One region of the Priestia sp. YIM B13552 genome, then DNA from elsewhere that is predicted to be linked to it. Evidence: riboswitches for the same ligand, from Rfam matches in the RefSeq annotation. Region 1 holds a riboswitch; each other region holds the start of a gene.
What was found. A riboswitch is a leader RNA that binds a small molecule or an ion and turns the genes downstream of it on or off. The one in region 1 is predicted to bind cobalamin.

Region 1 (5,434 bases):
TTTACGGAATGAAAATCATTTTAGAAGAACGGTTTGAAGCAAGAGCAGTAAATGAAGCGATTGAAAACAAAGGGGTAACGATTATTTCGGTTGTCGCTTCCATGCTGTCCAACATGCTCGATGAGTTAGGGGAACGGAAATATCCGCATACGTTTCGATGCATGCTTTTAGGAGGAGGACCTGCACCGCTTACTATTTTAGAGGCTTGTGTGAGTAAAGAAATTCCTGTTTATCAAACGTATGGAATGACAGAAACATCTTCACAGTTCGTTACGCTTTCACCTGAAGATAGTTTGCGAAAACTGGGATCAGCAGGTAAACCATTATTTCCATGTGCAATGAAAATTGTAGATGAAAAAGGAAATGAGACCAGCGAAGCAGGAGAAATTATTGTTAAAGGTCCAAATGTTACAAAAGGATATTTAAATAAACCTGAAGCTACTGAAAAAGCAATTCAACAAGGCTGGTTCTATACAGGAGACATCGGGAAAGTGGATGAAGAAGGCTTTCTATATGTGTTAGACAGACGTTCAGACCTTATTATTTCAGGTGGAGAAAATGTATATCCAGCTGAAATTGAAAATGTTTTGTTGAAGCATCCCGCTGTTAAAGAGGCCGGTGTAACGGGAGTAGCTGACGAAAAATGGGGACAAGTGCCAGCTGCATGTGTTGTTGTAAACGAAGACGTTTCAGATGAAGAATTATCTTTACACATTCAACAATTTTTAGCAAAGTACAAACTTCCAAAGTATTTCGTTCGAGTAGAGGAGCTGCCGCGAACGGCTTCTAATAAAATCATACGCCGGAAGCTATCATCGTTCATACAGAAAGGGAGCTAATCGATGATTATAAAAAAAGTACATCTTTATAAAATTGACATGAAGCTTCTTTCTCCTTTTTCAACAAGCTATGGTACAGTGCAGGATCGAGAATTGATTTTGCTTGAAGTAGAAGATGAACAAGGATTTACAGGGTGGGGAGAAGTAGTTGCTTTTTCATCTCCTTGGTATACGGAAGAAACGATTCAGACGTGTTTTCATATGTTAGACGATTTTTTAATTCCCTCGCTTCTTCATCAGCAGCTTCAAAAACCAGAGGATGTTCAAAAGTTATTCAAACCTCTAAAGCGAAATAACATGGCTAAAGCAGCTTTAGACTGTGCTGTATGGGATTTGTATGCAAAGCGGCAGAACAAACCGTTATCTGAAGTAATTGGAGGAGTAAGGTCTGCTGTAGAAGCTGGAGTGGTAGTTGGCTTAAATGATATTTCCATAATGAAAGAACAAATAAAGACTTACATGAAAGATGGCTATAAGCGCTTTAAAGTGAAAATTAAGCCGGGTGCTGACTATGAGCTACTGAAACAAATTCGAGATGAATTTCCAAGCATTCCTCTTATGGCTGATGCCAATTCAGCCTATACGTTAAGCGATAGTGATTCATTGAAGAAACTAGATGAATTGAATTTAATGATGATCGAACAGCCGTTAAGTTCTGATGATATCCTTGATCATCGATTGTTACAAAAGCAAATGCAGACGCCAATTTGCTTAGATGAAAGTATTGTGAGCTATGAAGATGCACGTCATGCAATTGAACAAAGAAGCTGTAAGATTATCAATGTGAAAATCGGTCGAGTTGGCGGAATGTCCGTAGCAAAGCAAATTCATGATTTGTGCGCCCAGTATGGTGTAAGACTTTGGGTTGGCGGAATGTTAGAAGCCGGGATTTCAAGAGCTCATAACATCGCCCTTGCGACATTGCCTTCTTTCACGATACCAGGTGATATTTCTGCGTCATCTCGCTATTGGGAAAAAGATATTATTAAGCCCGAAGTAGAGGTAGAAGCTGGAGTAATAAAGGTGAAGGGAAAACCGGGGATAGGATACGATATCGATAAAAACTTTATCAAAACAATCACAGCATTTGAAAAAGAATACCAATAATTAAAAACCGTTTTTTATGTAAAACGGTTTTTTTTATTGAGGTTGTCAATGTTTAGTAGAAAAATAGGACAAATTTTTTAAAAAGAGCACATTGTTCTATCAAGCGTGTCAAAACATGTTATGATGGAATAGTTTGATGAAAAAAGTCGAAGAGTTTTATCGTAAAAAACAAAATTATTTTTGAAAATAGGTTGATAGTTTTCTAAGTTGTCCTATATAATGTGTTTATAACATAACACAATATGTTGTTTTGAAATCGATAATAAAATACTATATTTTGTGTTTTCCAGTGAAAAAGGTGTCTGATAAAAAGACTTAAAAGGGAATTTGGTGAAAATCCAAAGCTGTCCCCGCAACTGTGAATGCTGATGAAATAAGGAGATCCACTGTGAGTAAACATCATGGGAAGGCCTTAAAGTAAAAAGAAGCATAAGTCAGGAGACCTGCCTTTTTTATGTCGTTTTATCTTCTTCGGGAGGTGAGAGGGTAGAGCGAGGATTGAGAAAAGACTTAGTGTCTTCTTCTATCTTCGTTCTATTCGCTCACCGAGGTACGGTGAGCGATTTTTTATTTTGAAGTGAAGAGAGGAGCCATATTTATGGTGAATACATTAAAGCCTACAATTCTACATGAATTAACTGCATATATTGAACGTTTAAAAAATGAATTTACGCAGCTTGATTTTTCTTTGTATGAGGAAAAGGTTATTCAAACTGTTACAGTAAAGGAAAATATGACGGACGAAAAGGTTGCAAACGTCCTAATTTTAGCAGCCTTAGAGCGTATTTCAATGGAAGAACCAGATTGGACGTACGTAGCGGCAGACGTCTACTTAAACGAACTATATCGAAAAGCAGCGGACAACCGAGGTTATGATAAAAAAGAGAAGTACGGTTCGTTTTATCAGCTTATTCAAGAACTAACAAAAATCGGCATTTATAATAAACAGCTATTAAAAACATATACAGAAGAAGAAATTAATGAAATTGCTTCAGTCATTATTCCTGAACGCGATCGTTTATTTACATACATTGGATTGTTGACATTAGCAGATCGCTATTTAGCGACATCACATGATAAGCGCGTATACGAATTACCGCAAGAACGTTTTCTTATCATTGCTATGACGCTGATGTCTCAAGAAAAGAAAGAAAATCGAACAGCATTAGTAAAAGAAGCGTACTGGGCGCTTTCTAGTCTATATATGACGGTTGCCACACCAACGCTTTCAAACGCAGGAAAGAGCTACGGACAGCTATCTAGCTGCTTTATTGATACGATTGATGACAGCTTACGCGGTATTTATGATAGCAATACAGATTTGGCCACGCTTAGTAAAAATGGAGGCGGAATTGGTGTCTACCTCGGTCATATTAGAAGCCGAGGAAGTGATATAAAAGGTTTTAAAGGCGTATCATCAGGAACAATTCCATGGATGAAACAGCTAAATAATACGGCTGTAAGTGTCGATCAGCTAGGTCAACGACAAGGGGCTATTGCCGTATATTTAGACGTATGGCATAAAGACATCTTTTCATTCTTAGACGCGCGGTTGAACAATGGTGACGAACGCCAGCGCACGCATGATTTATTCACTGGCGTATGTTTGCCAGATTTGTTTATGGAAAAAGTAGAAGCACGTGAAGACTGGCACTTATTCGATCCTCACGAAGTTCGTACGCTGATGGGCTACTCGTTAGAAGATTTTTATGATGAAGAAGAAGGCAGCGGTTCGTTCCGCACTCGTTACGCTGAGTGTGTAAATAATGAACAGCTTTCAAGAGAGACAGTACCTGCTATTGAAATCTTCAAGCGCATTATGCTTTCGCAGCTTGAAACGGGGACGCCTTATATGTTCTATCGTGATACGGTTAACCGAGCTAATCAAAACCGCCACGAGGGCATGATCTACTGCAGCAACTTATGTACAGAAATTACGCAAAACCAAAGCACAACGGTCGTAACAGAGGAAATTACGGAAGACGGAAAAATTATTATTACAAAGAATCCGGGCGATTTTGTTGTATGTAATCTTTCTTCTATCAACTTAGCGAGAGCCGTAACTGAAGATGTGCTTGAACGTTTAATTCCAATTCAAGTACGCATGCTTGATAACGTTATTGAGTTAAATGATTTGCCGGTACTTCAAGCAAAACTAACAAACCAAAAGTACCGCGCAGTAGGGCTTGGCACATTTGGTTGGAACCATTTGCTTGCCTTAAAGAAAATAGCATGGGAAACAGATGAAGCGGTAGCATATTGCGATGAATTGTATGAGCAAATCGCTTACTTAACCGTACAGGCAAGCATGAACTTAGCTAAAGAAAAAGGTGCATATCCATTATTTAAAGGCTCAGATTTTGAGTCAGGCGCTTATTTTGAAACACGTAAATACACAAGCGAAGCGTGGAGTGAACTGCGTAACGAAGTTCAAAACAATGGGATAAGAAATGGCTACTTAATGGCTGTAGCACCTAATTCATCAACATCTATTATCGCGGGTTCTACTGCAAGTATTGATCCGATTTTCCGTAAGTTTTATTCAGAGGAAAAGAAAAACTATAAAATCCCGGTGACGGCACCGGATTTATCACCAGCAACAAACTGGTATTATAAGTCCGTTTATTTAATTGATCAGCACTGGAGCATTAAGCAAAACGCCAAGCGCCAGCGCCATATTGATCAATCCATTTCATTCAACTTATATGTGCAAAATGATATCCGAGCAAAAGAGCTGCTGGATCTTCATATGACGGCATGGAAAGAAAAGTTAAAAACGACCTACTACGTACGTTCAACATCAAGTGAAGTCATTGAAGAATGTGAAAGCTGTCATAGTTAAAAGGAGTGAATAATTGATGACAAGCATGTTAAAACGAGAATTAATGAACGAAACAGCTCCGAACCGTTCGACAGGAATCATCAACGGCAAGAGCTCAAATATTCTAAACTGGGATGACGTCCGATTTTCATGGGCGTTCCCTAAATACAAGCGTATGCTAGCTAACTTCTGGACGCCGTTTGAAATTAATATGGGTCAAGATATTAAGCAGTTCCCTCAGTTAACGGCTGACGAACAAGAGAGTTTTTTAAAAATTATTGGCTTGCTGGCGCTACTGGACAGTATTCAATCAGATTATGCTAGCAAAGTAGCTGACTATGTAACCGATTCTTCGATTAATGCTCTAATGATTATTTTAGCGCAGCAAGAAGTGGTTCATAATCATTCGTATTCATATGTTTTATCAAGTCTTGTACCAAAAGGAAAACAAGATGAAGTATTTGAATACTGGCGCACAGACGAAAAGCTTCGCGCTCGAAATGACTTTATTACAAACGGATATAAAGCATTTAGCGAAGAAGCAACGGTTGAAAACTTTTTGAAGTCTATGGTATATGATGTTATTTTAGAAGGCCTTTTCTTCTATAGCGGATTTGCTTTCTTCTATAATCTTGCTAGAAATCAAAAGATGGTGGCGACATCTACG
Region 2 (5,434 bases), on a different contig from region 1:
ATTATTCTTGGTCTAGCAACAAGAGTCGTAGCTGCTTTATTTGTGGCAGTTATGCTTGGCGCCATTTTTACAGCCAAGCTTAAAAGCGGATTTGTTGGCGGGTTTGAGTTTGATATTGCCTTAATTGCCATGTCTGCTCACTTATTTCTTGCAGGAAGCCAGTTCCTTGCTCTTGATGCAGTGGTATTCAAAAAGAAAGAAACTGCCTTTTCTCTTCAAGAAGAAAGCAGTAAATAAAAAAAGAAAGCTTATACTCTCCCAATATAAGCTCTCAGATTAGTCCCCGCCGTTTGAGGCGGGCTTTTTTTATATTTGCAGCAGCAAATTCGCAAATAAAGAAGAACGCTCGGATAACGTATCAATTTGAATATGTTCATATTCCGCATGTATTCCTTTTCCGCATGCTCCTAGCCCATCCAACGTGGGAACGCCAATGGCCGCTGTAAAATTGCCATCACTTCCTCCTCCAACAGCTGCTTCTTCTAATTTCATACCCAGTTTGGCCGCGATTGACTGAGCGCATTCAAATAACTCTTCCGTTTGTTTAGACTTGACCATCGGAGGACGATTCATGCCTCCCGTTACTTCGAGCTTAATCCCTTTTAAAATGGGTGTTAAATTCAAAATAATATCCGTCATGCGTTTTGCTTCTTCTTCTGTAGAAACACGTAAATCCACGTGCGCTTCTGCATATTCCGGCACTACATTTGTACCGCTGCCTCCCGTAAATGTCCCAACGTTCACCGTTGTACCTTTTTCATAATCTGTTAAGCTCTGCAAGAAAATCACTTGGCGCGCCAGCTCTTCAATCGCATTGATTCCTTCTTTGTGGTGATTACCCGCGTGTGCTGCTCGTCCCCATACTTTTACGGTAAAAATTCCCGCTCCTTTGCGCGACGTTTTTAACGCACCTGAACCCGCCACCGCCGGTTCCGCTACTAGCACTGCTTCACTTCTTTGCGCTTCTTCTTCAATGTATTTTTTAGAAGAAATTGACCCAATCTCTTCATCCGAATTGCAGAAAAACACAATTTTTTTATCCAGCGGTAAGCCAAGCTCTTGAATCGCTTTAATCGCCCATATAGATTGTACAATGCCCCCTTTCATGTCTAAAATTCCCGGACCGTACAGCTTGTTTCCCTCTGTTCTTAGACTCAGCCTTCCCTTTTCCCACACCGTGTCAAAGTGACCGATGATTAAAAGCTGCTTTTCTCCTTCTCCAATCGTAAATTTCAAGTGGTTTCCTACTTCTTTTTCTTCTATGATTTCGTACCCTACCCCTAAACGCTTTTGAAACAGCTGCGTTAAATACTTTCCACACTGATCTACTAACTCTTTACTGTAGGACGGTGATTCTTTTTTCACAAATCCCACTAAATCTTCGAGCATCTCTTGTTCGTGTTCTTTTAAATAACTAAACACGCTTTGTTCTACCATTACCTGACTCAAATCAATTCCTCCTCTAGAAAACCCCTGCTGCTTGCATTAAATGCTTTTATTTATCGTACGTATAACTATGTTCTACGTTTCACATAACGACCTTAAATTATCCTTAATTATAATGGTTTTCAGACAATTTTCCATCCTTTAAATACAGATAATACTTTAACTTATTCATAACCGACCGAAAATAGCCATAAACTTCAACAAATTCATACAAAAAAGCTTCAATCTTCAACAGATTAAAGGTTTCGTTTGACTAATTGACATTTATTTTAATATTTTTCCCTTTTGACTTCACACTCACAAAAACAAACATAGACACTAAGAAAATAAACAGAATAACGCCAACCATTTCAAAGTTTACTTCGGCCCATGGGTTAAAGAAAGTGAATGCTAAATAGAACGACACACCATACGCGAGGACAACAATAACCCAGCCCATCAAGCGGGAAGCAGATTGTCCAAATTTACTCGATTCATTTACCATTTTGTGTACAATCATCGAATCGATTGTATCTGTAAGCATCATGCCAAACATAAACACTAGTCCCAACAAAAGCGGCGTATACTTGCCTGCGTTCCCTACAGCTAGAGACCACACGGCCGTTTGACTGACCGTTTCGGCTGCTAAAGCGAACAATGCCCCTACAAGAATAATTAAAAAAGGATTCGTTGTTCCTTTTGCGATTTTCGGAATAAACTTCCCTTTTAATCCGCTCAGCTGAAACTCTTCTTCTTTATTTTTAGTTCGAAGCAAATGATATGTGTTTAATGTTCCAATCAGAAAGAGAGAGATAATGGATACCCAAGATGCAAAATGATCGAAATATGATGGAAACGTAAAATTCTTCATCACCACGCCCAGCACCCCGGCCGTGACGGCCACCATTCCTCCATGACCTAGTGAAAACAGCGTTCCGACCCAAGGGGCAAAACGGCTGCCCATTCTCCAATTATATCGGGTCTGGCCGTCAATAAAAGCTAAGTGATCTGCATCCAATCCGTGCCTGATTCCTAATAAAAAGACAAGTAAAAAAACTGATAAACCTTCCATTTCCTACACTCCTTTTTTTAAAATAAAACGTAAAAAAGCCTCAATTCTATAGAAATTGAGGACGTGTCGGCATATGAAAATAAACAGCAATTGCTCACTGCGTACCTTGATACACCGCCTCTTTCCTAGAAGAGTCAAGTGTACAGAATAGGTAGGTCTCCTGGCTTGAGATCATCATTTTCTACCGCCTTCCCCGTTTTGAGTGACGATAAGATAGAAAACTCCCTGCTTACAGTGGCTGGACCGCTCGAGATTTGCACTCGATTCCCTGTTACCTCTTACGCTATGTAAGAGCACCTAAACTGTGCGAATGATTCATTTTCTTCCTCATTATACTAGTACCGCTTACAAATGAATAGAGAAAATTCAAATAAAAAAGCCCTGCTAAGCTTTACATGCTTAGCAGGGCTTTTTAAAGCAATTAAACTACTTCTACCGTTACGTCTACGTTGCCGCTGATTGCTTTTGAATACGGGCAGTATGAGTGAGCTAGGTCTACGTATTTTTTCGCTGTTTCTAAATCTAAGCCTTCAATATGAGCTTCAAGCGCTACTCCAATTTTCACTCCTTGATCAGCTTTATCAGGAAGCAGCTGAACAGTAGCTTTTACTTCACTGCTTTTGATTTCTACGTTATGTTTTTTCAACATAAATTCTAACGCGCTGTTGAAACAAGCACTGTATCCAGCTGCAAACAGCTGCTCTGGGTTTGTTGCTGTTGTTGCTTCTCCACCAAGCGCTGGAGGTGTTGCAACGTCTAAGTTAAAGATGTTATCTAAAGAGTGAACTTCTCCTGTTCTTCCACCTGTGTTAACGACTGTTGTTTCATATAAAGCTTTCATGTATAAACCTCTCCTCTTTTTCATTAATTTTATTAAAAGTTTTTTGTTTATCGTTTCTGTTATTTAATTGTACACAATTTAATTTTAAAAAACAAGTATTAAATACATTAAAAATTCCCCAATAAAAAAAGCCGCGTATTTGCGACTTTTTCTTAATAATATTGAGACTGTTCGTCATAAGCTGATTTTCGAAAAATAGACAAGTTGGTAATAGCTCTCATCAGTTTCGTATTAAAAATAACATAATGAATAAACAGCGCCAGCACGCAGCCTAAAACGGCTCCTGTTAACACATCGAATGGATAATGAACGCCAACCCATACGCGTGAAAAGGCAATGAGTACGCCCATGACAACCCACATGCGCCCTGAACGTTTGAAATGCAGCCAAATGGTAAAAGTGATAACTAATGCAGATGTAGCATGATCGCTTGGAAATGAAGAATTTGCGGCGTGATCAATAAGCTGATTCACGTGGTGAGAGATAAACGGACGATCTCGATAAGCAAATAAACTAATCACTTTATTGATAATGACTCCTGTGGCACAAGCACACAAAGCTTGAAATGCTACAACACGGCTGCCGTTTTTATTAATAAGTAAAAACAAGCCGAGTAAAACGATAAGTACATACTGGGCATAATCTGCAAAGAATACCATCAGCGAATCTAGAGGCTTTACGTGTGAGGCATACTGATTCACCGCGTGGAAGATGGTATAATCTACTGAATTAATAGCTGATAACATAATCGAAATCCTTTCTTATTTTTAAATGTCATTAGCTATCTTATCAGTTTCTTGAGAAAATGAACATGTTTTTGTCAGAAGCTTCCTAACTGGTATTTATAAATAATGTATTCAGACTGAGTAGTAAACCAACGGACTTTCGCCCATTAACTCACCTGTGAGTGATCCACAATATTTTTTTGCAAAAAGATTTCCTCTAAAGAAGGTTCTTCGACGTGAACTTGATAAATGTCGATGCCACATTGAATCAATTCGCGAATAATAAGAGGAATATTTCTTTCTTTTTGAAGCATCACTTTTGTGTACATGTGATGGTATTCAACTTCGGGACTCAACGTACGGAAAAACTGTTGAATATATTCTTTATGACTGCTTGGGTAGGGATCATGTTTAATCATCACCGTTTTTTTCGCTTGATATTGAAAGCGCAGCTCTTCCATTGTACCTTCTATTAAAATGATCCCATTTTTCATAATCGCTACACGTGTACAAATCTTCTCAACTTCATTTAAATTATGAGACGTCATAAAAATTGTCTTGCCTTGATTTTGGAGTTCTCTTATTAGTTCATGAATGTGAAGAGCAGATTCAACATCTACTCCAGAAGTTGGTTCATCTAAAAAGATAAGATCTGGGTCTGCTACAATTGCTTGAGCAATTCCTAACTTCTTTTTCATTCCAAATGAAAACTTTCCAACTTTCTGATGCTCATGTCCTTCTAATCCTACTTTCTTCAGTACAATACTACAGTGTTCTTTCGAAAAACGATGGCCGTTTATCTTTAAAAAATAGCGCAAATGATTGAGCGCTGTCATCTCATCATAAAAGTTAGCATAGTCAGGAAGCACACCTATTTTCTTCTGAAGCTCTAAATCAATATCACTCTGTCCCAGCAGCGTAAATTCTCCTGCTGAAGGAAATGAAACGCCGGTAAGCATATTAATAAATGTAGACTTTCCTGCTCCGTTTCTTCCTAAAAATCCGTAAATTTCCCCTTGTGGTACCTGTAAATTAATACCGTTAACAACTGTTTTAGATCCATATTTTTTAGTTAATTTACTTGTTTCAATAGCATACATATTATACTTCTCTCCTTTTAAAACTCCAAAGTGCCGTACATAAACAAAGTGCTGCAAAAATAAGAAGAACTGTTAGATACCCTTTCTCCAGCTTTAAATAGTAGTAGGGTGTCACATACTTAAACCATGCAATGTACGCTTTTGATGAAAATATGCTCCACACGCTCAGTACCGGTAGAACAAACGATAAAATAATTGATAAAAACATAGTATGAGTTGGGCTTGGCATTAAAGCTGAAAGCATTAAAATAAATGAAATGATACAAACGGT
Region 3 (5,434 bases), on a different contig from region 1:
TTCTTCATATTGTTCCGACAAACGTCTTTCAATCGGTAGCAGAAGGCGATCTTTTACCAATCATTTTATTTTCCGTACTGTTTGGTGTAGGCGTAGCTTCGATTGGAGAGAGAGGAAAACCTGTTTTAGCCTTTTTTGAAGGCGTCTTGGATGCAATGTTTTGGGTAACTAATTTGGTGATGAAGTTTGCTCCAGTAGGTGTATTTGCACTTATTGGTGTTAATATTATAAAGTTTGGTGTCGGATCACTTATTCCATTAGGAAAATTAGTGTTCGCCGTTTACTTCACCATGATTTTCTTTGTGCTTGTGGTTCTTGGAATTATTGCTAAAATGGCTGGAACAAGCATGTTTACGCTGATAAAAGTGTTAAAAGACGAGCTGCTTCTTGCTTTTACAACGGCAAGTTCAGAAGCCGTTTTACCGTCTCTTATCAAAAAGATGGAAGACTTCGGCTGTTCTAAATCGGTTACATCGTTTGTTATTCCAACGGGCTACACGTTTAATTTAGATGGTTCAACCATTTATCAGGCGCTGGCATCGCTGTTTATTGCTCAAATGTACGGCATCGACCTTTCCATTATGGATCAAATTCAGCTCCTTCTTGTGCTAATGTTAACCTCAAAAGGAATGGCTGGTGTACCAGGGGCATCGTTTGTAGTTGTACTTGCTACACTTGAATCTATGGGCTTCCCTCTTGAAGGCATGGCATTTATTGCAGGAATTGACCGCATTCTTGATATGATGCGTACCACAGTTAACGTAGTAGGAAATGCTTTAGCTGCTATTGTAATGTCCAAGTCTGAAGGCGAGTTTGATAAGCAAAAATCATTAAATTACACAAATGAATTAAAGAAATCAAACATAGCTTAAAACAAAAAAGCCGGGCATCTGCCCGGCTTTTTTGTTTGGAGCTGCCTGTTATCTTTTTTGAAACATATGGTAAAATAAAAGAAATGAGAGACAAAGGAAGTGTCATAATGACGGAAACTGTTCAGTTAATTAAAAAGCTTGTTTCGATTCCCAGTCCTTCTGGAAATACAGAAAAGGTAATTTCATTTGTCGAAGACTATGTAAAAGAGCTAAATATTCAAACGTATCGCAATCGAAAAGGGGGCTTAGTCGCTACTATTCCCGGTAAAGATACAGATCACCACCGCATGCTGACGGCTCATGTCGATACATTAGGTGCTATGGTAAAAGAAATCAAACCGAGTGGACGTCTGAAAATCGACCTGATTGGAGGGTTTCGCTACAATTCTATTGAAGGAGAATATTGTGAAATTGAAACTTCATCAGGAGAAGTATTTAAAGGAACCATCCTTATGCATCAAACATCTGTTCATGTGTATAAAGATGCAGGGAAAGCTGAGCGGAATCAAGAAAATATAGAAATTCGATTGGATGAAAAAGTACATAGCGCAGAAGATGTTCGCAGTCTTGGAATTGAAGTCGGCGACTTTGTTTCGTTTGATCCTCGTGTAGAAATAACAAAAAGCGGTTTTATTAAATCTCGTCATCTCGATGATAAAGCAAGCGTAGCTTTATTGCTTCAGCTCATGAAAATAATTCAAGAAGAACAGATCGAACTGCCATACACTACGCATTTTCTCATTTCAAATAATGAAGAAATTGGATACGGAGGAAATTCGAACATTACGCCTCAAACAGTAGAATACTTAGCGGTTGATATGGGTGCTATGGGAGATGGACAATCTACTGATGAATACACCGTGTCTATTTGTGTAAAAGATTCAAGCGGCCCATATCATTACGGTTTGAGAAAGCATTTAGTGGAGCTAGCTAAGCAGCATGATATTCAGTACAAATTAGATATTTATCCGTTTTACGGATCAGATGCTTCTGCTGCTATTCGTGCCGGACACGATATCGTACACGGCTTGATTGGTCCAGGAATTGATTCTTCTCATGCGTTTGAGAGAACGCATCAAGATTCATTGAATCATACGTATAAGCTTCTCTATTACTATGTTCAGTCGAACATGATTCTGCTTTAAGAAAGGGATATTTAATTAGTGTATTTTTATGCAAAGGAAAGAACAGAACGGGATTGTGATGTCTGTTCTTTCCTTTCTTAAAAAAGAAGCCGGCTGTCTGGCTTCTTTTTTTTTATAAATACTATATATTTTTTTACTGGTGAATCAACAGTTGGTTAAAAAAGCACCTTTTTAAAAAGGTACAATACTGCTTAAACCTTTTGTACATTTTGTTCATTTACAGAAGTTAAAATGTTTTTAAATTTTTAAAAGTTTCTTGTGACAAGTTTTGTAGAATGGGTTTTCAAAAGGAAATGGTTTCGTCATAATGTGGATATAGCGATCACTACAATAATCGGAGGCGAATCTTTTCATGTGGGTACTGACGGTATATGCTGGAAAAGAAATGAAAATGTTTGAATTTGAAACTGAAAAGCAGGCGAGAGAAGCTTTTGCCAAAACAAATGGCTGTAAAGTTCTTTCAGAAGTCGTGTATTATAATGATCCTCATTTAACATTGGTAGCTATATAAGTAGAAAAACAAGAGCTGATTTTTTGCTCTTGTTTTTTTATGGCTCTTTATATCCTATAAAAAGAATAGAGTTGAAATAAAAAAAAATGTACGCTATGATATGGTAGTTACTTCTATTATTCTGATAGTTTAAAAGGTTCATATATATCAAACAGCAACAGTAAAGATGCCAAGAAGGCTTAATAGGGAAACTGGTGAAAGACCAGTACTGCCCCCGCAACTGTAAGTGTGGACGAACGAGTATAACCACTGTGGAAAAATCACGGGAAGGTTCTCAAGTAGAATGATACACAAGTCAGGAGACCTGTCTTTATTGTGAAGTTTCTATTTCTCCGGGGAGCGGGAAGGGAAACGTTGGCTTAAAGTGGCATTCGTGTACACTCTTATTCTGACGTTTTACCCGCTCGCATATTAGCGAAGCGGGTTTTTCTCGTATCGCAAAACTACATATCGTGCAAAAAAGGTGCGCAATGTCCACATTGCGTTAAATGGGAAGTCTGGTGTGAAGCCAGCGCGGTACCCGCCACTGTGAAGATGAGCTGATTGCATATGCCACTGTATTCGGGAAGGCGCAATCAAGTGATGAATCGAAGTCAGGAAACCAGCCTTTTTCTAATGCGAAGCTTACCCTACGGGATATAGGTGGAAGTGCAAAAACTTAGTTTGAATTTTTCTGCGCCTCTATCATTGATAGAGGCGCTTTTTTTAGTAAAGGAGCGAATGAGTGTGACGACGTGGAACTTAAATGGAACAAAACATCACGTATTGATTTGTAATGGAAGCAGCTGTATGAGAAAAGGTGGAGAAGAAGCCACGCAAGCTATTCGAAATAAAGTGACAGAACTGGATTTGGATGAAACGGTTCATACAACGCGTACACGTTGTAACGGACGATGCAAAGATGCTCCTGTAGCTATCGTCTATCCTTCAGGAGATTGGTACAAGCAGGTCACTGAAACCGTGGCTCATCGGATTGTCGAAGAACATTTAGCAGGAGGCTGCAGTATAAAGGAATCGCTTATTTATGAATATGATCAAAATGGTTTCGTTTCTCCGGAAAACAGTGACTCCATAGAAGGAATTGACAAAGTAAAAAGTAACGCATAAAGGAGGAGCTAGCATGAAAGGTAAACTTTTAGTTATTGGATTTGGGCCGGGAAGCTTTGAACATATTACACAGCGAGCAAGAGAAGCCATTCAAGAAAGTGATATGATCATCGGTTACAAAACCTATGTGGAATTAATTCAAGGACTGTTAACGAATCAGCAAATTATTAGTACGGGAATGACCGAAGAAGTAAGCCGTGCACAGGAAGCTGTAAAGCAAGCTGAAGCAGGAAAAACCGTAGCTGTCATTTCGAGCGGAGATGCGGGAGTATACGGAATGGCAGGCCTTGTGTATGAAGTGTTGATTGAAAAAGGCTGGAAAAAAGAAACGGGCGTAGAGCTGGAAGTAATTCCTGGCATTTCGGCTATCAATTCATGCGCATCTCTCCTTGGAGCGCCCGTGATGCACGATGCTTGTACAATTAGTTTAAGTGACCACCTTACGCCTTGGGAGCTAATCGAAAAAAGAATTGAAGCAGCTGCACAAGCAGATTTTGTAGTGGCTTTTTACAACCCAAAGAGCGGAAGACGAACAAGACAAATTGTTGAAGCGCAAAGAATTCTATTAAAGTATCGTTCCCCTGATACGCCTGTTGGTCTTGTGAAAAGCGCTTATCGTGACCGTGAAGAAGTCGTAATGACCAACTTAAAAGACATGTTAAATCATGAAATTGGCATGCTGACTACCGTTGTTGTCGGAAATTCATCTACGTTCTTTTACGACGATTTAATGATTACACCGCGCGGATATCAGCGAAAATATACCCTCAACCAAACGGAGCAGCCGCTAAGACCGCATCAGCGACTTCGAAAAGAAGCAGAACCATGGGCTCTCGATCAAGAAGAGACTGTAAAGCAAACAGCTTCGACTATTGAAGCAGTTCAGACCAAAACAGAAGAAACAGCAACTTCACGAGCTCTTGCAGAAGAAGCGCTTCAAGCAATTTTAGGTGAACCTACTTCTGCGGTCGTACGTCAGCCAGTACAGTCTATTTTCGAAGTGGCGGTTAGTCCAGGACTTGCTAATAAGAAATTCACGCCTGTTCAAATGACAACACTAGCAGAAGTTGTTGGTGAAAAAGGTACGATGGAGTATACACCTGACCATCAAATCAAACTGCAAATCCCAACGGCTCAGCCAGATGTGATTATTAAAAAGCTCCAAGCAGCTTCCTTTTTACTATCTCCGGTCGGAGATGTGTTCACAATTAAAGCGTGTGATTTTTGTGACGGAGAAAAAAGCGATGCTATTCCACATACGGAAGAATTACAAAAACGCCTCGGGGGAATGGACATGCCAAAAGAGCTGAAGCTTGGTATTAATGGATGCGGTATGGCTTGCTATGGCGCTGTTCAAGAAGATATCGGCATTGTCTATAGAAAAGGTGCGTTTGATTTATTTTTAGGAGCTAAAACGGTTGGACGCAATGCGCATTCAGGTCAAATTGTGGCGGAAGGTATAGCGCCTGACGACATTGTTGAAATAGTGGAGAACATTGTCCATGAATATAAAGAAAAAGGTCATCCTAATGAGCGGTTTCATAAATTCTTTAAGCGTGTGAAGAACGTTTATGGATTCGACTATCAAGATATAACACCAAAAATAAAAGTAGAACCAGCTCCGTGTGGAGATTAAAAAATGGGAGGGCATTATATGAAATCAGTTTTATTTGTCGGTCATGGAAGCAGAGATCCTGAAGGGAACGATCAAATTCGCGAATTTATTTCGACTATGAAGCATGATTGGGACGCATCTATTTTAGTAGAAACGTGTTTTCTAGAATTTGAACGCCCAAATG
Region 4 (5,434 bases), on a different contig from region 1:
ATTACAATCCATTGATTGACGATGAAGTAAAAGCAGCTTGGAATATTCCAAGCTCATGGAAATTAATTGCCCAAATGCCATTTGGTAATCCCGTGGCACCTGCGGGTGAAAAAGAATTTCAACCGCTAAGTGAACGTGTAAAAGTATTTAAATAAGCAAAAAAAGAGGTACGGAAAAAATTATTTTAGTTGAAGCAAAATCCGAACGATGAATCGTTCGGATTTTTTTATTGGTATGGCAAGCCTAGGTGTTGCGTATGTAGCTGCTTCTAGCGGTTGATTTCGTTATGTCTCAGCCTCTTTTTTTCGGTAAATAGTTTGAATATTCTTTTATGTTTAACCTAAGAAAAATGCGGTTAAATAGGAGGAGTAGTCCTCAAATCTTCTGTGGAATTTATGCGCTATACATAAGCAATTCAACGATGTTTTACAAAAAAATAAAGTTTTTAACTTGGTTTTTTAGAGAATATTTGTTAACATATCCACTTGTGAGGTCTTAGTAAGAGGAGGATGATGTAAAGAATCCCATATCGGACGCAAGGGCGTAGATGTGTGGAGTGGAAATTTTAAAGGAGGATATTATGTCTGATCAAGGAAATCAAGGAAAGTTTAAAAAATCAATATCGTTACTTGACCTAACGTTAATTGGGATGGGGGCTATTTTTGGTTCCGCCTGGTTATTTGCGGTTAGTAACGTAGCGTCAAAGGCTGGTCCAGCCGGAAGTTTTTCGTGGCTGATTGGCGGAGTCATCATTTTACTTATCGGTTTAGTGTATGCTGAACTTGGAGCAGCGCTGCCGCGTACCGGTGGAATTATCCGTTATCCGGTTTACTCACATGGTCATTTAGTGGGTTACTTAATTTCATTCATTACCATTATTGCTTACACAAGTTTGATTGCCATCGAGGTAACGGCTGTACGTCAGTATGTTGCGTTTTGGCTTCCTGGTCTAACTAAACATGGTTCTGAATCGCCTACTACAGTCGGCTGGTTATTTCAGTTCGCGTTATTAACGCTATTTTTTATCATTAACTACGTAAGTGTAAAAGCATTTGCTAAGTCAAATGTTATTATATCTGTGTTTAAATATGCGGTTCCTCTTACAATTATCGTCGTGTTAGCTTATCACTTTAAATCAGCTAACTTTACAACTGGCGATTTTACTCCGTTTGGTTTTAATGGTATTCAAGCAGCCATTTCAACAGGTGGCGTTATGTTTGCTTACCTAGGACTTCACCCTATTGTTTCTGTAGCCAGTGAAGTTAAAAACCCGCAGCGTAATATTCCAATCGCGCTCATTATCTGTATTGTACTTTCAGCGATTATTTACACAGCACTGCAAGTATTGTTCATTGGTAACATCCCGGCTGATATGCTATCAGGAGGATGGGGAACAATTCAAGAGCAATTCTCTTTACCATTTAAAGATATTGCACTTATTTTAGGCCTTGGCTGGTTAGTAACGCTTGTTATTTTTGATGCTATTTTATCACCAGGCGGTAACGGGAACATCTTCATGAATACAACTTCTCGTTTAGTTTATGCTTGGTCTCGTAATGGAACATTATTTAAACGTTTCTCAAAAGTAGATAAGAAAACAGGAATTCCACGTGCGTCACTATGGCTATCATTTGGAATGTCCGTATTCTGGACACTGCCATTTCCTTCTTGGGAAGCGCTAGTAAACGTATGTTCAGTGGCACTTATTCTGTCTTATGCGATTGCGCCAATTTCAGCTGCTGCATTCAGAGTAAATGCAAAAGACCTTAAAAAACCTTTTAAATTAAAAGGCATGAGCGTTATTGCTCCTGTTTCATTTATTTTCTGTTCATACATCGTATATTGGTCAGGGTGGACGACAATTTCTTGGCTGCTAGGATCACAGCTTCTAATGGTTGTTATCTACGTAGCGTTTAAGAAATACGTACCAACTGACGTTGTAAAATTTGCACAGCAGCTTAAATCTGCTTGGTGGCTAGTTGCTTATTATATTATTATGCTTGTTATCTCTTATCTAGGTTCATTTGGTGGAGGACAAGGTGTGCTAAGCAACCCGCTTGACTTAATTTTAATTGCTCTTGTTTCACTCGGTATTTTCTACTGGGCGAAATACACAGGTTTACCAAAAGCAGTTATCGATACAGATGATTAATAAAAAACACGGCATGAATTCATGCCGTGTTTTTTATTTGTAGAGTACTTACTCTATTTATTTATCAAACAGCCATGTTTTTAAAATAGCAGCATACTCACGAAAGTAGGCTTGAAGTTTAATTGAATTTGGTGTTTTTGCACCTAAAGGATAAACGTCAAAGCCTTGACGTTTGGCAATAATAGAGGCGCGAAATAAATGAAAATCACTGCTAACAAGCACGACTTTTTTGTGTTGAATATCAACTTTCTGTTTAGTAAAAGTGAAATTCTCAAAAGTAGAAGTTGACTGATCTTCTTTTATAATTCGATTCTTTTTAATTCCTTCTTTTCGCAGAAAACGATAGGCTGCTTCTGCTTCAGAAATTTCTTCATCAGATCCTTTTCCGCCCGTTACGATAACTTTTGTCTGTTGATTTGCTTGTAAATAAGATAAAGCCGTCTTTACTCGTTCTTTTAAACTAGGAGACATTTGATCACCATCTACTTTAGAACCTAAAACGAGCACATAATCCGCGTTTTGTGGAACAGACTTGTGAGCAGTTTGATACATACAAAAAGATATGATTGCTATATAAAGAACAAACACGCTGATAAAGACATAAATGATTTTTTTCTTCAACTGTGAGCACCTTCCTAGCTATTCCATAAGATGTTTGGAAAATAATCGTTATTATAGCATACGAGACCCAAATAAGTATAAACACAGTAATATATAATAATAGAAGAAAATCGTTATTGTGAATGGTTATAAAATTCGTTACAATAAAGAATAAATGATTTTAAAAGTGCCTCTAAGGAGGATAATAGGGAAATCGGTGTAAATCCGGTGCAGCCCCCGCTACTGTAAATGTGGATGAACCTGCAAAGACCCACTAGTCAAACTAGGAAGGGTGCAGAAGTAAAATGAAGCATAAGCCAGGAGACCTGCTTTTAAAAACCCCTTATTTTTCGGTGGGAGAAATAAGTCAAGACAATGTGTTAATGAGCGCATGACCAAACCTTGACTTTTACAGTTAAGGTTTTTTTATGTGGTAGGGAGTGGAAAAAGTGAAAAAAGGAAAACCGCTTATGATTCAAGGAACGCACTCAGACGCTGGAAAAAGCATGATTGCTACAGCATTTTGCCGTATTTTTAAAGAAGACGGCTATCAAACTGCACCGTTTAAATCGCAAAATATGGCGCTTAATTCATACATTACAATGGATGGAAAAGAAATTGGCAGAGCGCAAGGAATTCAAGCAGAAGCGGCTGGAGTAGAAGCAACAACCAATATGAATCCTATTTTAATTAAACCAACTCGTGATCATGAATCTCAAATTGTTGTTCACGGAAAACCGCTACGTAATATGTTTGCTTTTCAGTATCGGCAAGAATTTTTTAATGAAGGTTTGAACGTTATCACGGAAGCTTATAAAGAGCTTGCCAATCATTATGATCGAATTGTGATTGAAGGCGCTGGAAGTCCTGCCGAAGTCAATTTGAACGATCGGGAACTCGTAAATATGCGTGTTGCAAAAATAGCAGAAGCGCCCGTTGTGTTAGTAGGAGATATTGATAAAGGAGGAGTTTTCGCGAGCCTAGTGGGTACTCTTCAATTGCTTCCAGATGAACACAAGTCTAGAGTTATCGGGGTGTTAATTAATAAATTCCGAGGAGATTTAGAACTTTTAAAACCAGGGTTGAAGTGGTTTGAAGAATACACGGGTGTTCCGGTGCTAGGAGTTATTCCTTATATGAACAACGTGGAAATTGATGCGGAAGATTCGTTATCACTTAGAAATTACTCAACGCTTGTGAATCCGTTAAAAGAAATTGATATTGCGGTCATCTCGTACCCGCGCATCTCAAATTTTACAGACATCGATCCTTTAAGCTTAGAAGAAGACTGTCACGTGAGGCTTGTAACCAAGCCGTCGCAATTAGGTACGCCTGATTTAATTGTTTTGCCAGGAAGCAAAAATACGATTGAAGATGCTCAGTTTTTACAAGAAAGCGGCCTGGCTCTAGCCATTAATCAAGTCTTGAACACAACGAACGTTCACGTCATTGGCATCTGCGGAGGATATCAAATGCTAGGGGAGACAATTACAGACCCTGATGCAGTAGAATCTCGGATTGAATCCATTAAAGGGCTGGGCTTGCTTCCAGTGGAAACCGTTATGACAACCAGCAAAAAAACAGAAAGAGTTTCTGGGTATGTCCAGTTAGAAAATGAAAGAGTTTTGATTGAAGGCTACGAAATTCATATGGGAAAGACAGTTTCTAAGAGCACCACGAAAGCTTTTGCAGTGGTAGAGCATGAAAAAGAAGGAACGGTTAAAGACAACGTTATTGGCACGTATGTTCATGATGTGTTTCATAACGATTCTTTGCGCAGAGCTTTGCTTAATCAAATTCGCAAACATAAAAAATTGCCGCCTATTACGGACACATTCAACAGTCGCCTGCAAAAAGAGGAGTCTTTTTCAAAAGCAGCAGCATATGTGAGAGAAGCCGTAGATATGGAAAAGCTATATGAGTTAATAGACAACTATAAAAGCCCGGAGCAAACACAAAAAGTATAGCTTGTAGAGGCTTTCGCTTGTTTTTTTACCGAGAACTTTAGTACGCTATTCTACGTTGCCTAAGTTCAACAGTCTAGCACTCGTAACAAAGAAAAGATGATTGTTTCCAACTTAATGCATGGTGGAAGCATGGTTTATGGACAGGAAAATGAATGGTTAATGTAATGTAAAACATCACGCCTCGTTTCCTAGAGGAGCTGAACGTATTGATTTTTAAACGTATTTTTTTAAACAAAGCATCTATTTTATACATAGTCAGTTTATTTATTGTATGTACTTCGGTAATTATGGCCGTATTTATTGGTACAGTTTCGTTAACCGTAGGAGATACAATCAAAATTATTCTTGGTCACCTTACCGGGCTATCCTTATATCACGGTCCGGAAAACATGGATTTAATCATTTGGCAAATTCGTTTTCCAAGAGTACTGGTGGCATTTTTAGTAGGAGCTTCGCTTTCAATAGCAGGGGCTGCCTTTCAAGGGCTATTAAGAAACTCGCTTGCTGATCCTTATACGATCGGGGTTTCCTCAGGTGCAACCCTTGGCTCTGTCATGGCAATTTATTTTCATTGGAGTATTTTTGGTTTGTCTATCTTCACGCTGCCTGTAGTCGGCATTGTATCTGGTTTTATTACTCTTCTTTTAGTTTTTGGTATTACGAAACTCGCAAGCGGCAATTTGGCCAATGAAACCATCATCTTAGCGGGGATTAT

Region 2: linked by a shared signal. The riboswitch ahead of ACFX40_RS23035 (HoxN/HupN/NixA family nickel/cobalt transporter) and the one ahead of ACFX40_RS12030 (ribonucleoside-diphosphate reductase subunit alpha) in region 1 are both predicted to bind cobalamin.
Region 3: linked by a shared signal. The riboswitch ahead of ACFX40_RS13105 ((2Fe-2S) ferredoxin domain-containing protein) and the one ahead of ACFX40_RS12030 (ribonucleoside-diphosphate reductase subunit alpha) in region 1 are both predicted to bind cobalamin.
Region 4: linked by a shared signal. The riboswitch ahead of ACFX40_RS21990 (cobyric acid synthase) and the one ahead of ACFX40_RS12030 (ribonucleoside-diphosphate reductase subunit alpha) in region 1 are both predicted to bind cobalamin.

What each region holds. Positions count from the first base shown of each region.
Region 1 is NZ_JBHZOU010000002.1:1,160,718-1,166,151, reverse strand. Features, by position in the region: gene ACFX40_RS12040 (o-succinylbenzoate--CoA ligase) at 1-839, shown strand, start outside; gene menC (o-succinylbenzoate synthase) at 843-1,946, shown strand; cobalamin riboswitch at 2,226-2,411, shown strand; gene ACFX40_RS12030 (ribonucleoside-diphosphate reductase subunit alpha) at 2,545-4,788, shown strand; gene ACFX40_RS12025 (ribonucleotide-diphosphate reductase subunit beta) at 4,805-5,434, shown strand, end outside.
Region 2 is NZ_JBHZOU010000007.1:62,918-68,351, reverse strand. Features, by position in the region: gene ACFX40_RS23045 (DoxX family protein) at 1-237, shown strand, start outside; gene ACFX40_RS23040 (M20 family metallopeptidase) at 307-1,437, opposite strand; gene ACFX40_RS23035 (HoxN/HupN/NixA family nickel/cobalt transporter) at 1,700-2,497, opposite strand; cobalamin riboswitch at 2,631-2,813, opposite strand; gene ACFX40_RS23030 (organic hydroperoxide resistance protein) at 2,919-3,338, opposite strand; gene ACFX40_RS23025 (undecaprenyl-diphosphatase) at 3,491-4,084, opposite strand; gene ACFX40_RS23020 (ABC transporter ATP-binding protein) at 4,231-5,163, opposite strand; gene ACFX40_RS23015 (ABC transporter permease) at 5,165-5,434, opposite strand, start outside.
Region 3 is NZ_JBHZOU010000003.1:190,858-196,291, forward strand. Features, by position in the region: gene ACFX40_RS13090 (cation:dicarboxylate symporter family transporter) at 1-872, shown strand, start outside; gene ACFX40_RS13095 (M42 family metallopeptidase) at 980-2,017, shown strand; gene ACFX40_RS13100 (hypothetical protein) at 2,370-2,528, shown strand; cobalamin riboswitch at 2,676-2,854, shown strand; cobalamin riboswitch at 2,973-3,152, shown strand; gene ACFX40_RS13105 ((2Fe-2S) ferredoxin domain-containing protein) at 3,255-3,635, shown strand; gene cobJ (precorrin-3B C(17)-methyltransferase) at 3,649-5,271, shown strand; gene ACFX40_RS13115 (sirohydrochlorin chelatase) at 5,290-5,434, shown strand, end outside.
Region 4 is NZ_JBHZOU010000006.1:169,048-174,481, reverse strand. Features, by position in the region: gene ACFX40_RS22005 (nitroreductase family protein) at 1-155, shown strand, start outside; gene ACFX40_RS22000 (APC family permease) at 581-2,152, shown strand; gene ACFX40_RS21995 (YdcF family protein) at 2,210-2,773, opposite strand; cobalamin riboswitch at 2,921-3,100, shown strand; gene ACFX40_RS21990 (cobyric acid synthase) at 3,193-4,719, shown strand; gene ACFX40_RS21985 (FecCD family ABC transporter permease) at 4,926-5,434, shown strand, end outside.